Regions from separate parts of the Rahnella sp. RFA10(1/100) genome, predicted to be linked through region 2. Evidence: predicted binding sites of a transcription regulator. Region 2 holds the regulator's gene; each other region holds the start of a gene.
The links. Region 2 encodes CRP, which controls carbon source genes, mostly activating them, when cyclic AMP is high. Its sites were predicted from a motif close to ATGTGANNNNNNTCACAT; they were not measured.
Positions count from the first base shown of each region.

Region 1: a site for CRP is predicted at 1,127-1,144, ahead of ETV65_RS12560 (iron-containing alcohol dehydrogenase). Genes of this name have one in related genera too.
Region 3: a site for CRP is predicted at 1,928-1,945, ahead of rhaB (rhamnulokinase). Genes of this name have one in related genera too.
Region 4: a site for CRP is predicted at 1,407-1,424, ahead of serC (3-phosphoserine/phosphohydroxythreonine transaminase). Genes of this name have one in related genera too.

Region 1 is NZ_SEWR01000003.1:443,888-448,104, forward strand. Features, by position in the region: gene ETV65_RS12555 (four-carbon acid sugar kinase family protein) at 1-1,059, opposite strand, end outside; gene ETV65_RS12560 (iron-containing alcohol dehydrogenase) at 1,251-2,387, shown strand; gene ETV65_RS12565 (dihydrodipicolinate synthase family protein) at 2,431-3,318, shown strand; gene ETV65_RS12570 (sodium:solute symporter family protein) at 3,403-4,217, shown strand, end outside.
Region 2 is NZ_SEWR01000005.1:14,971-19,187, reverse strand. Features, by position in the region: gene ETV65_RS15760 (YccS/YhfK family putative transporter) at 27-2,102, opposite strand; gene crp (cAMP-activated global transcriptional regulator CRP) at 2,164-2,796, opposite strand; gene ETV65_RS15750 (OsmC family protein) at 3,159-3,566, shown strand; gene ETV65_RS15745 (phosphoribulokinase) at 3,570-4,217, opposite strand, start outside.
Region 3 is NZ_SEWR01000003.1:615,309-619,525, reverse strand. Features, by position in the region: gene ETV65_RS13325 (L-rhamnose isomerase) at 1-339, opposite strand, end outside; gene rhaB (rhamnulokinase) at 336-1,820, opposite strand; gene rhaS (HTH-type transcriptional activator RhaS) at 2,160-2,987, shown strand; gene rhaR (HTH-type transcriptional activator RhaR) at 3,071-3,943, shown strand; gene rhaT (L-rhamnose/proton symporter RhaT) at 3,972-4,217, opposite strand, start outside.
Region 4 is NZ_SEWR01000002.1:448,187-452,403, forward strand. Features, by position in the region: gene ycaO (30S ribosomal protein S12 methylthiotransferase accessory factor YcaO) at 1-1,037, opposite strand, end outside; gene serC (3-phosphoserine/phosphohydroxythreonine transaminase) at 1,536-2,621, shown strand; gene aroA (3-phosphoshikimate 1-carboxyvinyltransferase) at 2,726-4,009, shown strand; gene cmk ((d)CMP kinase) at 4,207-4,217, shown strand, end outside.

The sequences.
Region 1 (4,217 bases), on a different contig from region 2:
CTCGCCCATCTGCGAGCGGCTGATGTCATATTGCTGGCAAAATTGCGCAATCCGGTGCCGCTGTTCTGCGCCCTGCGACGTGCGGATCACACAGTGTTTGCCCTGCGCCAGCGCTTGAGAAATCTGCGCGACCAGCGTTTGCTGTATATCGATAAATTCATCTGAAAACAAAGGCATAACATCGATATCCAGCAGCGAAATCGCCCTGTGCTGCATTACGCAGGCCACCTGTTGCAAGGCGATTTCACTCATCGAACCGACCACTGCCAGCAACGGCAATTTCTTACCGGATATCACCGGAGGATGTTCATTGTCATGCAACGCGGCATCGGTCAGCGCATGGATAAGACCCGAAGCCCCCACCATCAGCGGTCTGAATGGCAGGCTTTCAGCGGCCTGAACAATCAGCTTCAGATCTTCTGGCGTCTCGCTGTCCGCTATCAGAATGCGGACGCCGGACGCCACAAGAGCAAATATCACTTTGTGCAAATCACCGCTTCGTAACGCTTCAAGGCTGACGTGGTGCTGTTTCAGCGACGTCTGTTCAGCCAGTCGCTCTGCTATGCTGGCGGTATGCACCGGCGTTTTCGGATCGCTCGCAAATTCGGTTTCAGTCAGCAATTGGCCGTTGACGTAACATTTACCATCCGCCACCACACGACCAAGTGCAGGCACAGCGGGAGCGACAATCGCCAGCGGGCAATTGAGCGCCGTCAGCGCCGCTTCGGTTTCTGCCCCTAAATTGCCGCGCAGAGTGGAATCAATTTTTTTAAACACCCAATGCTGACCAGAGATGGCTGTCATTCCCGCCTGCACAGCCAGAGTCACTTTCTGTGCCGCCTGTGCCGCGCTCAGCGCCCGGCTGTCACTGCTGTAAATCACCGCGCTTGCGCTGCTGCCCCTCTGCACTTCAGTCTGAATATCAAACTGCACATGCGCGGTCAGCCCCTGGCGGACAAGCGCCACGCCGGTGTCATTCGCGCCGGTAAAATCGTCAGCGATAACCAGAAGCGCGGCAGGCGTGCGATACGCCGGGATTGTCAGTGTTTCAGCCATCATGGCTCCGTAAAGGATCGGGTTGGGTTAATCTTACTGGATGTGATTATATTCAATCATGATTGATTATATGTGAGCAACATCAAATTATTCAACTTCAATTTCGCCTATAAATTGCCCTGACGATGTGAGGTATATCGACCTTTGGTGATTGAACTCACTCTTACAAAAGACTCAGACGGCAGGAATCAGGCATGAATATAGACAGTACGATCATCAGCGGTTATCAGTCATTACAGGACATTGGCTACCTTCTGACCGGAAAACGACAGGTGCTGCTGGTCAGCGATAAGAACATTATCGGCCTGCCGCCGGTGCAATCGCTGATAGCACAGATGCAGAAAGCAGGCTGTCAGGTGACGGTAATTGATAACGTACCGCCGGAGCCAAGCCAGCATGACGTGACGGCGATCCTAAGCGCGCTGAAAAAGCCTGTCGTAGATCTGGTGATTGGCGCAGGCGGCGGCAGCGTGCTGGATGTGGCAAAACTGCTTTCCCTGCTTTGTGCGGGCGATGAAAACGTCACGCTGGAAAGCCTGCTGGCCGGTGAAAAGCCGCAGCGCCGCACCCCGTCTTTGCTGATCCCGACCACTGCCGGCACCGGGTCAGAATCCACGCCAAACGCGATTCTGGCTATCCCGGAAAAGGAAACCAAAGTCGGCATTATTACGCCAGTGATGCTGCCTGATTATGTGGCGCTGGTGCCGGAACTGACCACCAGTATGCCTGCGCACATCGCGGCCTCCACCGGCATTGATGCGCTGTGCCATCTGTTCGAATGCTTTACGTCAGTGATCGCCAGTCCGGTCAGTGACAACTTTGCCCTGGTCGGCATGAAGAAACTGTTCGCCAGTATCGAAACGGCCGTCGCTGAGCCGGGAAATCTGGCAGCACGGCTGGATATGCTGTGGGCGTCTTATTACGGCGGCGCGTCGATTGCCCATGCCGGTACGCATATGGTGCATGCGATGTCCTATCCGCTCGGCGGGAAATATCACATTCCTCATGGGATTGCGAATGCCATTCTGCTGGCACCGTGCATGGCGTTTGTACGACCGTCGGCGGTCAGTAAATTCGCCCGCGCCTGGGATTTAATTCCGGACGCTGACCGGAAATTAAGTGAGGAAGAAAAATCCTATGCGCTGGTGGAATATTTTGACGCACTGGTACATCGCCTGGATTTACCGGTCAAATTAAGCCAGCTGAATATCACACCTGACGACATTCCCTATTTGTCGCAGGGGGCAATAGAGGTACAACGTTTGATTAAAAATGTGCCCATGCCGGTTGAGAAAAACCAAATAGAAGAAATTTACCGCAGCATCAGATAACCCCTTATTTCGTATCCGATGACAACGACGTGAAGAGAATAAGATGAATAACATTACCGGAGTTTATACCGCGATTGTGACGCCCTTTTCCGCTGACGGAAAACTCGATAGCGACGCATTGCGCCAGCAGGTAAAACGCCAGAAACAGGCAGGTAATAATATTTTCTGCAACGGCACCAACGGGGAATTTTTTATGCTCAGCGAGCAGGAAAAAATTCAGGTAACAGAAATCTGTCTTGAAGCCGCAGGGGATGACACGGGCGTGATGTCGCATGTCGGCGAGATTTCTACCCGTGACACACTCAGGCTGGGCAAACAGATTGAAAAACTCGGCGTGCGCGCCGTGTCAGTGATTACACCGTGGTTTGCGGCATTGCGTCCGCAGGAACTGATCGCGCATTTTCGCGCGGTGGCCGATGCGCTGACCGTGCCGGTGTATCTCTACAATATTCCCGCCCGCACCGGCAATACGCTGACGCCAGAGGTCGTGCGTGTGCTGGCCGACCATCCGAACATCAAAGGCATTAAAGACAGCGCCGGTTCGTGGGAAAGCCTGCACGGCTTCCATGAGGTCAGTCGTCAGTTTGCGGATTTTGATGTGCTGACCGGGCCGGACTCACTGATTTACAAAGGTTTCACCGAAGGCAGTGCCGGATGTATTTCCGGTATCGCCAATATTATTCCTGCTCAGGTGAATGCCGTTTACCGCCATTGGCAGGAAAACAATGCGCCAGCGGCCGAAATCGTTCAGGCCGATATCAATCAGATCCGAACCGATCTTTACAGCATCGCATTTTCCCCGGCTGTGGTTAAAAAAGCCGTGAATCTGCTCGGTTTTAACGTGGGTGAAAGCCGGTATCCGGTCGAATTCACGCAGGACGATACACAAAAGATCCTGACCGTTATTAAGACCTTTAATTTGCGCGATTAAACGCGCCTTACACCTTCTGAATCCACCGACACCTGCGCATGAAAATCCGCAGGCAGGGTCCCCTACGCGCTGTGTGAGGAAAAAATGAAAGAATTTAGCTCATCAGATACGTTAATTATCATCGGTATAGTTCTGGCCTACATCGTGTTTACCACCTGGCTGACCTACCGGTTACGCAGTAAAACCAACGGCGATTTCATGGAAGGCTCGCGTGCAATGCCGGCCTTTATCGTCGGCGTGTTGCTGATGTCGGAATACATCGGCGCAAAATCCACCATCGGTACCGCACAGGCGGCGTTTGAAGGCGGTTTCGCCGCGTCCTGGTCGATCCTGGGTGCGGCCATCGGCTTCCCGATATTCGGTTTACTGCTGGTAAAACGCATTTATAACACCGGAAAAATCACCATTTCCGGGGCGATTGCCGAGAAGTACGGCAATACCACCAAGAACATTATTTCGCTCATCATGATTTACGCCCTGCTGCTGGTGAACGTCGGTAACTACGTCAGCGGTGCGGCGGCAATTTCCACCGTGCTGAAAGTGAACCTGCCGGTCGCGGCGTTTATCACCGCCGTGGTCAGTACGTTCTACTTCGCCTTCGGCGGCATGAAAGGCATGGCGTGGGTCACCATGTTGCACAGCGCCATCAAGTACATCGGCGTACTGATCATTCTGGGCATCGCACTGCACATGACCGGCGGCGTGATGCCGATGGTCAAAGAGATGCCTGATTTCTACTGGACGTGGGACGGCAGCATCGGTGCCAGCACCATCTTCGCGTGGCTGATCGGCACCATCGGCTCCATCTTCTGTACGCAATTCGTCATTCAGGCGATTTCATCGACCAAAAGCGCCGAGTCTGCCAAACGCGCAACCTGGGTTGCTTTCTTCTTCTGCAT
Region 2 (4,217 bases):
GGGGGATTTGAAAGGTGTCTCCCCTTTCACGCCCGCCGCGTCAGCCAGATCCCATGATGTGGTCGTTGCTTCCACGCCAGTGACGAGATCGTATGCATTACGCTGAGATGTGAAATCACGCGCCGCAGGTGGCGTTCCATTTCGGTCAGCGGCATATCCGGATGAAGTTCCGGCGCATTAAACAGATTATTCTCGCTGCCCGGCCCGTCATAGAGCAGTCGTTGCTGGCAGCTTTGCAGTGCGATTTCGCAGGTCTGCAAATATTCCGTCGCCAGTTTTTCCGGCAACATATAATGTTCGCGTGCGAGGATTGTCATCGCGTTGATATGTTCGACCACAAACTGGCTGTGTGTCACCCATAACCGCATGTCTGCCAGATAATGCGAGTTAAAGCCGGGCTCCTGCATCGCCTGGTTTAAAGAAGTGAACAGCTTATTGTGCGCCTGATTGACCCGCATACGGGTATACGCCAGTTTTGCGGTGTCGGGGTTTTCCTCAAGCAGCAGACGGATAGCGTCCTGATACGTTTCCAGCGCCTGATGCGCGTTCTGGCGCAGCAAACCGCTTTGCCATTGCGGCCATAGCCAGAGGGTGCCACCGAAGGCCAGCGCACAGCCGAGCAGCGTATCGACCAGTCTTGGTATCAGAAAATGCACACCGTTCATCGCCAGTAGTTGCAGGGTATACACTGCCGTCACCGTCATGCCGACCATCGCCAGCCCGTAATTTTTGCGTAAAACCGTATAGGACAACAAGGTGATCAGCAGCATGCACAGCAGCGTGGTGCTTTCCGGTAGCGCCAGTTTTAACAATCCTGAAGCAATCAGCAAACCGGCCAGCGTACCGAGCGCACGGTGCTGGATCCTGACCCGCGTGGCGTTATAGCCGTTCTGGCTGACCAGCATGATAGTCAGCAAAATCCAGTACGGTTTGGGCAAATTGAAGAACAGCCCCAGGCTGCTGCCAATCGCTAAAATAATGCCCAGACGCGCGGCATTACGCAGGGCCACGGATTTGAAAGAAAGATAGCTTTTTAGCGCAGTCCAGAAGGGCAGACGTGGCTGGGTGCTCATCAGATCGCGCCGGTATAACGGGCGCTGGGTCCGCAGCAGGCGCGCAATGCGGCTGAAATGGTAATAACAAAACTGGCCAACCGGATTGTCCGGGTTACGCGCGGCGATTTTCTCCAGCGCAGCCAGCTCATTGGCCATGGTAAAGCGCTCAGATAAACGGTGATAAAGAATATCGCCGGCAATCACCCGAAGACGGGTGGAAATCACCTGCGCATTGCGGCGGATTACCGCTTCTGCATGGCTTTCCTCAACCAGTTTCTGTACTTCCTCCGGCTGATGCAGGCTGACGGTAATGTGCTCCTGCAAATCGAGAGCAACCTGAAAAAGCTGAAACAGTCGCTTATGGTGATGATGATGTCCGTGTTGTGGCAGCATGTGTAATTGCTGATAAAGCAGGGCAATCAGATCGATAACCTGCTGCTGACGGGTAAGTAATGGCGGCAACGCCGTCTCGGGATCGGTATGTTGCGTCAGCAGACTGTACTTGGCCTCGAAATAATCCGCGAGTTGCAGATAAAGCTGGCTGAGCGTTTCGCGCATAGGCTGTTCTTGCGAAATACGAAACCACACCCAGTTAAACACCCCGTACCAGGCTGTGCCTGCTGCGAACAGCACCGGTGCCTGCCACATCGGGCGCACACCGACCATACTCAGCGTGAAAATAGTGGCTACCAGCGCGCCGGGTAACAGGCGCGCATGTAACGGGCTGATTTCACCGGTAACGCCGAGCAATAACGCCAGCGATAGCATGATCAGCGGCAGCGGAACGTACCAGTTTTCCAGCATCAGTTGCAGCAGAATGCTGCTCACGGCAAACAGTGAACCGCCGACGATCAGACGTTTGAAAAAGCGTTTGTGCGGGGTATCCAGACCGGCGATGTTACAGCAGGCCGGGCAGAGGGAAAACAGCAGACCCATTTGCAAGTTGCCAAACAGCCAGCAAATGCCAACAGGCAGGCACAACACCAGCGTCTGGCGCAGCGCGTAATTCACTTCAGGATGGTAAAACAGTTTTCGCCATAACGTCATGGGTAAAGCTTAGCCCATAAAAAAGGCGCGACAGTATTCTGCCGCGCCAATTTTCGAGGGATTAACGTGTGCCGTAAACGACAATCGTTTTCCCGTGTGCGGAGATCAGGCTCTGATCTTCCAGCATTTTGAGGATTCGTCCGACTGTTTCACGTGAACAACCGACGATTTGGCCAATTTCCTGACGGGTAATCTTGATTTGCATCCCGTCCGGATGGGTCATTGCATCAGGCTGTTTAGCCAGGTTGAGCAACGTTTGAGCGATACGACCGGTTACGTCGAGGAAGGCAAGGTTGCCGACTTTCTCTGACGTCACTTGCAGACGGTTGGCCATCTGCGCGGAGAGACGCATCAGAATATCCGGGTTAACCTGAATCAGCTGGCGGAACTTTTTATACGAAATTTCAGCCACTTCACAGGCAGTTTTAGCACGTACCCAGGCACTACGTTCCTGACCTTCTTCGAAGAGTCCCAGCTCACCGATGAAGTCACCTTGGTTAAGGTAGGACAGTATCATTTCCTTGCCTTCTTCATCTTTAATCAGGACAGCAACTGACCCTTTCACGATGTAGTAAAGCGTTTCGGCTTTTTCACCCTGGTGAATCAGCGTACTTTTAGAAGGATACTTATGTATATGACAGTGAGACAGGAACCATTCAAGAGTCGGGTCTGTTTGTGGCTTGCCGAGAACCATTAGCTATTATCCTCTGTTGTTATCGCTGCCCAAAATCACAGGGCTCAGAGTTCCCTGTATGGCACTTCAAATCCAAAGCGCCCTTTCAGCATATAACTCCCCAGAAATGCTGCAAGCGGATGTCGGAGTGCAACAGCCTGTTTATTGCTGTTAACACCGTGGGTTCTGTTCTTAAACCGCAAAAACCGTCACCGCAATTTACTGGAAAGTATGTTTCGGCTTTGTTTGTAGCACAGGTTTGAGATGCTGTCTTCTGTTGTCTCGCTTCAGCATGATGGCGATCGGGTTACGTTGCCAGATTTTGGTCTAAAGGGTACTCTGAGAGCAGATTTCTAAAAGTTTATTCACCGGGAGAATAGTTCATGCACGCACGTGTCAAATGGGTTGAAGGGCTGACCTTTTTAGGTGAGTCAGCGTCGGGTCATCAGATTTCAATGGATGGTAACGCGGGCGATAAAGCCCCAAGCCCGATGGAAATGTTACTGATGTCCGCAGGCGGCTGCAGTGCAATTGACGTGGTATCTATTTTACAGAAAGGCCGTAATGACGTGCGTGATTGTGAAGTGAAGCTGACTTCACAACGCCGCGAAGAAGCGCCGCGTCTGTTCACGCATATCAATCTGCATTTTATCGTCACCGGTAAGGATCTGACCGATAAGATTGTTGAACGTGCGGTCAGCCTTTCTGCCGAAAAATACTGTTCAGTGTCTCTGATGTTGGGTAAAGCGGCCACCATCACCCACAGCTTTGAAGTGATTGCAGCGGAATAAAGTTTACTCGATTTTCTTACCTTCCATCAGGCGCTGCACCAGTGGCGCCATGATCAGCTCCATCGCCAGCCCCATTTTCCCACCTGGTACCACCAGCGTTTTGATGTGCGAGATAAATGACCCCTGCAACATTGCCAGCAGATAGGGGAAATCGATGTCGTCCAGTCCCTGGAAATGGATCACCACAAAGCTTTCATCCAGTGACGGAATGGCTTTTGCTGCGAACGGGTTTGAGGTGTCGATAGTCGGCACACGCTGGAAGTTGATGTGGGTGCGGGAAAACTGCGGCGTAATGTAGCTGATATAATCATCCATCGAACGCACGACGGAATCCATCACTGCTTCACGTGAATGGCCACGCTCCCCGGTATCGCGCACCAGTTTCTGGATCCACTCCAGGTTAACGATAGGCACAACGCCGACCAGCAAATCGACCTGGGCGGCGACATCAATTTTGTCTGTCACTACACCGCCGTGCAGGCCTTCATAGAATAAGATATCCGTTGGTTCCGGCAACGCCTGCCATGGCGTAAACGTGCCCGGCACCTGATTATAGGGAACCGCTTCGTCATAAGTATGCAAATACTTACGTGAACGGCCGGTGCCGGTTTTGCCATATTCGATAAAGCTTTTTTCCAGCAAACCAAAGTC
Region 3 (4,217 bases), on a different contig from region 2:
CTTCGGCTCGATTTCATTACGGGCTACGGGTTGATCGGACTCCAGATAAATCGCATGCAGATTCAGACGGTTAGGGCCGGGTATCATGGAAACTGCCAGTTCCAGATCAGCGCGGAGTTGCTGAGCGTTACGCGCTTTGCCGGGATAATTACCGGTCGCCTGAATGCCGCCGGTCAGGCTGCCTTCAGGGTTTTCGAAGCCAGCGACATCATCCCCCTGCCAGCAATGGATAGAAACGGGCAGGGTATCAAGTTGTCTGATTGCAGCTTCGGCATCAATACCCAGCTGTGCAAAGCGTTCTTTGGCAAGTGTCCATGCTTGATCGATAGATGAAGTCATACTGCGAGTTCCTCATTGGCGTGACAGAGCGCCTGAAAGCGGCGCCAGTGAATAGCGAAATCCGCGTGAATACGGGGAAGGTAATGGTGTTGCTCAAAATTCGTGGCAACAATGCGACGAAATTCAGCGGTATCGTTGACGGCGTTCAGCGCCATCAGCTGGCAACCGATATTGCCCAGCGTTGAGGCCTCGACCGGGCCTGCGCTGACGCGTACCTGACAGACATCAGCACAAAGCTGGTTCAGGAACTGGTTCTGGCTGCCGCCGCCAACGATATGGATATCTTCCAGCGGTGCCCCTTGTAACTGAGCAAGTTGCAATGCAATTTTGCGGTACAGCATGGCAAGGCTGTCGAAAATACAGCGAGCCAGTTCAGCCGGGGACTCCGGTACCGGATCACCCGTTTGACGGCAGGCATCACGAATGGCAGCGACCATGGAGGGAGGATTGATAAAGCGATCTTCATTCGGGTTAATCAGATAAGTGAACGGCGTGACGTTTTTAGCCAGCGTGATGAGTGACGGTAAATCCTGGATGTTCAGTTCGCGGCAAACCCGCTGAAACAACCATAATCCCATGATATTTCTTAATACACGATAGCTGCCATCAATGCCGCCTTCGTTAGTGATATTGTCGTGAAGTGCCTCAGCATGGTTAAAGGCTTGCGGGCTTTCAATGCCCATCAGCGACCAGGTGCCGGAACTGAGGTAGGCGCTGTGTGAACGGGTCAGCGGGGCGGCAACCACCGCGCTGGCAGTATCGTGCGTCGCGACGCTGAATACCGGCACGCTGCGGCCGCGGGGGCTTTTCCACACTCCCCGGGAATGACCCGGCTGGGTGGGTTTTTGTAACCAGCGGCGTGGTACACCCGCCAGTTTCAGCAAGTCTTCGTCCCAGTCACCGGTGGCGAGATTGAGCATTTGCGTGGTGCTGGCGTTGGTGTATTCCCAGTTCAGTTTGCCGGTGAGGCGGTAAAAGAAATAATCCGGGATCATCAGCATGTGAGCCGCTTTATTGACGATGTCAGGCTGCTGTTCGCTCAATGCACGCAGTTGGTAAAGTGTATTAAACGGCATGAACTGGATGCCGGTTTTCTGGTACAAATTTTCACGGCCAAATTGCTGTTCCACCCGCGCCATCACGCCTTCCGTGCGGTTGTCACGATAAGCAACCGGCAAACCGACCCGCTGCCCCTGAGCATCAAGCAGGACGTAATCCACCCCCCAGGTATCAATCCCGATACCGTCAAGCTGAACACCGGACGCATCAAGGCGATTCAGCCCTTCAAGAATGTGTTTTTCCAGCGCATCAAGGTCCCAGGTATCGTGACCATCAACGCGGATCAGGTTATTAGGAAACCGGTGGATTTCTTTCAATGTCAGCGTTGCTGCCGGATCGGGATCCTGACGGGTAAATGTCGCCAGCATCACCCGGCCGCTGGAAGCGCCGAGGTCAATAGCGGCAAGATGGTGAGTTGTCATAGCGGCCATTCCTTATCGAAGATATGGCCAGTGTAGGAGGAGCGCCTGAAAGGCACCTTCCGGTGATTGCCACCGGTTTTGGCAGGATGGCAGCATTAAAAAGGTAGATGCGAGGCAGATCACATAATGCTCCAAAGCTGGCTGAAACAGGGCTATCCGCAGCTGAGTAATGCGGCATAAGCGATTGTGATCTTTGCCGCAGATCTGCATCAGGGCAGAGGGAATCTTTGAAATATGACCGTTTATGATGCTTTTACTGCCGTGGTTTGAAGGCAGGAAAGCAGGCCGCAGGGTAGGGTTGTTCCCCGAAGCACAGTGATTTTGAACCGGAGGTGATACATGACGTTACTGAGAGGTGATGATTATTTTGCGGCGCCTGAGCTGACCGTGACGGTTGAGCGCCGGCTCCCACAAGATGTATTCCCGGAGCACTACCATGATTTCCATGAAATTATGCTGGTGGAAAGCGGATCAGGTGTGCATATCTTTAACGACAACCCTTATACACTGACGGCCGGTGCGGTCTGTTTCGTGCGAGCCAGTGATCATCATCTGTTTGAAAATGTTGATAACTTACGTCTGACCAATGTGTTGTTCCGCTCACCAAAGGCGTTCCGTTTCATTCAGGACGTCAGCCACTTCCTTCCTCAGGAACATCACTATCAGTCGCAGATCCACTGGCAGCTCAGCCCGTGTGTACTTTCACAGGTGCTGAACTGCATTACACAACTTGAAGCACTGCCGGACAGCGTTGAAATGGAACATATCGCGACCCGTGAAAGTCTGTTTTTACAATTGCTGATCCTGCTTTATCAGGATTGTTTCCAGCCACAATTGCGAGATACCTCGGAAAACAGGGTCAATCAACTTTTGCAATGGCTCCAGTCGCATTACAGTGAGGAAGTCAACTGGACCGAAGCTGCAGAACGCTTCTCACTGGCGCTGCGAACATTACATCGTCAGATGAAGCATTACACTGGCATGACGCCGCAGCGGTATCTTAACCGGCTGAGGTTGCTGGAAGCGCGCCGTCGTTTACATCATAGCGATCAAAGCATTACCGATATCGCTTATGCCTGCGGGTTCAGTGACAGTAACCACTTCTCGACACAGTTTCGTCGGGAATTTTCGGTGTCGCCAAAACTCATGCGTGATCAGTTGCGTTAAACGGCACCTCTCGCAGTTTCCGGTATGTTTACCTGAGTACTGCCTCGTTTATTTTGTCGTCAAACGGGTGAGAGATTGCAAATATGTCGTTGAAATTGAATAAAAATGATTTCTTTCTGACCGACATGAATTCGGTGGTGGTGGCTGAACGCCATCCCCAGGCCGACTTTCCGAGTCATGACCATGATTTTGATGAACTGGTTATTGTCTGGCGCGGTAATGGTCTGCATGTCTGGAACGATATCCCTTATCCCATCACCTGCGGTGACCTGTTTTATATTAATTCACGGGACCGGCATAGCTATGAGTCAGTCAACGAACTGGCACTGGATAATGTGCTGTTTTGCCGTGAGCGTTTCGGGCTGGCGGCCGACTGGTCGCAATTATTGCCGGGCGAGAATGTCAGCCAGGAACAACGTTACTGGCGGCTGAGTACGCTTGGCATGTCAGTTTTGCGTGATAAAGTGGATGAGCTTGCTAAAGAGTGTATGAAATCGGAGCCGCTTTCGGTGCAACTGAGCGAAGCCCTGCTGATGCAGCTGGCACTCTTGTTATTACGCTTTCGCCAGCGGCCGGACAGTGGCGCGTTACCGGATGCGCATCAGCTGGATTTATTGCTGATGGCCCTGCGGGCAAATATCGCCGCTCCCTTCCACCTTGAAACGTTTTGCCTGCAACATCAGCTTAATCCGCGTGCTTTACGTTCGCTGTTCAAGCAGCACACCGGCATGAGTGTGACCCATTATTTACGTCAGCTGAGGCTTTGCCGGGCGATGAGTTTGCTGCGTTATGGCAACATGACAATCAGTGATGTGGCCGCTGAATGCGGCTTTGATGACAGTAACTATTTTTCTGTGGTGTTCAGTCGGGCAAGTGGTGTTTCGCCGCGTGACTACCGGCAACGTTTTACACAGCAGGCCGGTAAAATCCTTTTATCCTCAATGACCGCAGAATAAATTCTGCGGTCATTAAGCGATGCAGCGCTTACAGTGCCATACCCAGACCGACAATATTTGCCGCCAGAATAATCACCAGCGCACCGATGCAAAGCACACGTACCGGTTTTTTGCCTACACCGAGCCATTCTTTCAGCACCAGACCGACGATGCCCCCGCACAAGACGTAGAAACTCATGTGCAGCATCCAGCTCATGTAATCATATTCTGCCGGAATGCTGGCATGACCCCAGGCGTAGAAGAAGAACTGCAGATACCACATTACGCCGCCAAT
Region 4 (4,217 bases), on a different contig from region 2:
CAGTCAGCAAACGGATAGTCGGCGTCCTGCTTGAACATATCCCACGAAATCAGACCGCTTGAATCGATGAAATGGGTTTCAAGGTTGGCATGTTCGGCAACTTCTTCATCGTCGAAAGTCGGTGCGGTGAACACATCTAGATCTTTCAGGCTGCGGCCCTGCAGCAGCTCAGTCACCGTACGTTCCAGTGCTACGCCAAAATCAGGGTGTGCGCCAAAGGAGGCGAAACAGGTGCCGTTAGCCGGATTGAACAGAACCACACAAATGACCGGATAGTTGCCGCCCAGCGAGGCGTCATAAGAAAGGATAGGGAAACCTTCTTCTTCCAGTTTTGCGATGGCTTCAACCACACCAGGATAGCGCGCCAGAACCTCCGAAGGGATTTCAGGCAGACTAATTGATTCAGCAATAATATGGTTTTTCACATAACGCTCGAAGACTTCTGACAGCCCCTGTACCCGAGCTTCATTGGCAGTGTTGCCTGCTGACATGCCGTTGGAAACGTAGAGATTACCGATGATATTCATTGGAATATAAACAGTTTGCAGATCTGACTGACGGGTAAACGGCAGGGCACAAATACCACGGTCAGGATTGCCGGATTGCAGGTCGATCAGATCACTGGCCACCAGTTCTTTATCGGCATCATAAAATGCATGCAGGCGCTCATCCAGAATACCCACCGGCAGGCTGTCGTCTTCCGGAAGCGGGAACCACTTCTCGTTCGGATAATGAACGAAATCACCCTTAGCGATTTCTTTGCCCAGATAGAAATCCGCGAAGAAATAGTTAGTCGACAGACGCTCAAAGTATTCACCCAAAGCAGAAGCCAGTGCGGCTTTCTTGCTGGCACCTTTACCGTTGGTGAAACACAGCGGACAGTCGCGATCGCGAATGTGCACTGACCAGACGTGGGGAACCGGATTCAGCCACGAAGCTTCTTCGATATTAAAGCCAAGATCGGTGAGTTTTTGTTGGAAGCGGGAAATGGAGTCTTCCAGCGCCGCGTCTTTACCAGGAATAAAAGTTTGGGTCATTGAGTTCACTTTTGAGCGTGCTAAAAACGCGCAATGATACGGGGTTTTGCGCATGAGCTCCATGTATTCGTGTTAAGAATGTAATCGCGTTGTAACGCGCTTAGCTTATCGGCGAATCTGGTAACCACTGGCGGATCTCTGCTTCAGACAGCATGAAGATGTCGGACCGGGGAGGTCGGCAGGTATAATGGTTAGAGGACGCTTATGCTCACGATGCCTGTCATCGGTGTAGCCTGATTAAATCCTTCAAAGTCGGTGTAAAAGCTGCTTATTCAAGGTGCCAGAATATCACCTGGGTGAGGGCGCTGAGCACGGTGCGGGTGTGAACAGATAATCCTGTAAAATCAGCTTTCCAGGGAGGAATGAACCTTGTGACCAACTTCTCATCGCTGTTTATCAGTTCATGATCAATAACCGTTGCAGACTGCTTGTCCCGGATGATAAAACCGTTAAATTAATGATTACTATGTGGCTGTCTCAGAGAAGTGGTGAGGGGAAATGACTCAGGTTTATAATTTTAGTGCAGGCCCGGCAATGATCCCGGCTGAAGTGTTGCGTCGTGCAGAACAGGAACTTTGTAACTGGCACGGACTGGGTACCTCGGTGATGGAAATCAGTCACCGCAGCAAAGAATTTATCCAGGTGGCTGAAGAATCCGAAAAGGATATCCGTGACCTGCTGAATATTCCCTCGAACTATAAAGTGCTGTTCTGTCATGGTGGCGCACGTGCGCAATTTGCCGCAGTACCTATGAACCTTTTGGGCGATAAATCCTCCGCTGACTATATCGACGGTGGTTACTGGGCACACAGCGCAGTCAAAGAAGCGCAAAAATATTGCACGCCTAACGTGATTGACGTTAACGCCACGATCGATGGCAAACGTGGTATTTTGCCAATGAGCGAATGGAAACTGAGTGCAGATTCTGCCTACGTTCATTACTGTCCGAATGAAACCATTGATGGTATCGCTATCGATGAAATGCCTGATTTTGGTGACAAAATCGTGGTAGCCGATTATTCATCCTGCATCCTCTCCCGCCCGATTGATGTCAGCCGCTTTGGGGTAATTTATGCCGGTGCGCAGAAAAATATCGGTCCTGCGGGGCTGACCTTGGTTATCGTCCGCGAAGATCTGTTGGGTAAAGCGCGCACAGAATTGCCTTCTATCCTCGATTATACCGTTCTGGCTGAGAACGATTCTATGTTCAATACTCCGCCAACGTTCGCGTGGTATTTGTCAGGCATGGTGTTCAAATGGTTGAAAGAACAGGGTGGCCTGCGTGAGATGGAAAAACGCAACCGCGCAAAAGCCGAACTGTTGTATGGCGCCATTGACCATACCGGTTTCTATCGCAACCCTGTCGCCGATGCGAACCGTTCGTGGATGAACGTTCCTTTCCAGATGGCGGACGCCTCTCTGGATAAACTGTTCCTTGATCAGGCGCAGGAAGCGGGTCTGCATGCATTAAAAGGCCATCGTGTGGCTGGTGGTATGCGCGCATCTATTTATAATGCGATGCCTGTTGAAGGCGTAAAAGCACTGACCGACTTTATGGCTGAATTCGAAAAACGTCACGGTTAAGTGTGCTGGCTTCCGGGCCCGCAGAATGCTTGAGTAAGAAGCCTTAAAAATGACCCCGGCTCAATGTCCGGGGTCATTTTATGAAAAAAAGAATTGGAGAAAGCGTGGAATCCCTGACATTACAACCTGTTGCGCTGGTTAACGGCAGCATCAATTTACCGGGCTCAAAAAGTGTTTCTAATCGCGCACTTTTGCTGGCTGCTTTTGCACAGGGCACTACCCGCCTGACTAACCTGCTCGACAGCGACGATGTGCGCCATATGCTGACAGCACTGACTCAGTTGGGCGTCACGCATCATTTATCTGCGTCCAGGACAGAGTGTGAAATCGAAGGTCTGGGCACGGCTTTTTCCAATGCTAAAGGTCTGGAGCTGTTTCTGGGGAATGCCGGTACCGCTATGCGTCCGCTGGCTGCGGCGTTGTGCCTGGGTGAGCAGGATGTGGTGCTGACCGGTGAGCCGCGCATGAAAGAGCGTCCGATCGGGCATCTGGTCGATGCGCTTCGTCAGGGCGGTGCACAGATTGATTACCTTGAGCAGGAAAACTATCCGCCTCTTCGCCTGCGCGGTGGCTTTAGTGGTGGTGACGTCAGTGTCGACGGCAGCGTTTCAAGCCAGTTCCTGACGGCGCTGTTGATGACAGCCCCGCTGGCAGGTAACGACACTACTATTCAGATTAAAGGTGAACTGGTTTCCAAACCTTATATCGATATCACGCTGAACCTGATGAAAACCTTTGGTATTGACGTCGAAAATCACGGGTACCAGAAATTCAGCATCAAAGGCCGTCAGCAGTATGTGTCTCCGGGTTCCTATCTGGTCGAAGGCGATGCGTCTTCTGCGTCCTATTTTCTGGCCGCTGCGGCGATTAAGGGCGGTACGGTTCGCGTGACCGGAATCGGCAAAAACAGTATGCAGGGCGATATTCGTTTTGCAGATGTACTGGAAAAAATGGGTGCGACTATCCACTGGGCTGAGGATTATATCGAATGTACCCGCGGTGAACTTAAAGGCATTGATATGGATATGAACCATATTCCGGATGCAGCAATGACCATTGCTACTGCGGCGTTGTTTGCCGAAGGTCCGACGACGCTACGTAATATTTATAACTGGCGTGTTAAAGAGACTGATCGACTGACGGCGATGGCGACTGAGTTGCGTAAGGTCGGAGCAACAGTGGAAGAGGGCGAAGATTACATTCGCATTGATCCGCCTCATTCGCTGAGGTCTGCCGACATTGGCACCTATAATGATCACCGGATGGCGATGTGTTTTTCGCTGGTGGCCTTATCCGATACGCCGGTGACCATTCTTGATCCGAAGTGTACCGCGAAAACGTTCCCTGACTATTTTGAACGTCTGGCAGCAATCAGCACACTGGCATAACTTTTCACGAGGTTGCCCTTGTATAAACGGACATCCAGGATGTCCGTTTTTTTATTTTTCAGGCTCAGAACCGTCCGCTTTTTAGGCAACTGAAAAATGTGGGGTAACAGTTGCAGCAAAGGCAGCGTATAATGCCGCTCCTGAATTAGTCCTGTGAGACTAATGAAGCGGGTATCCCCCACCGAAAGGAGACAAAAATGACGGCTTT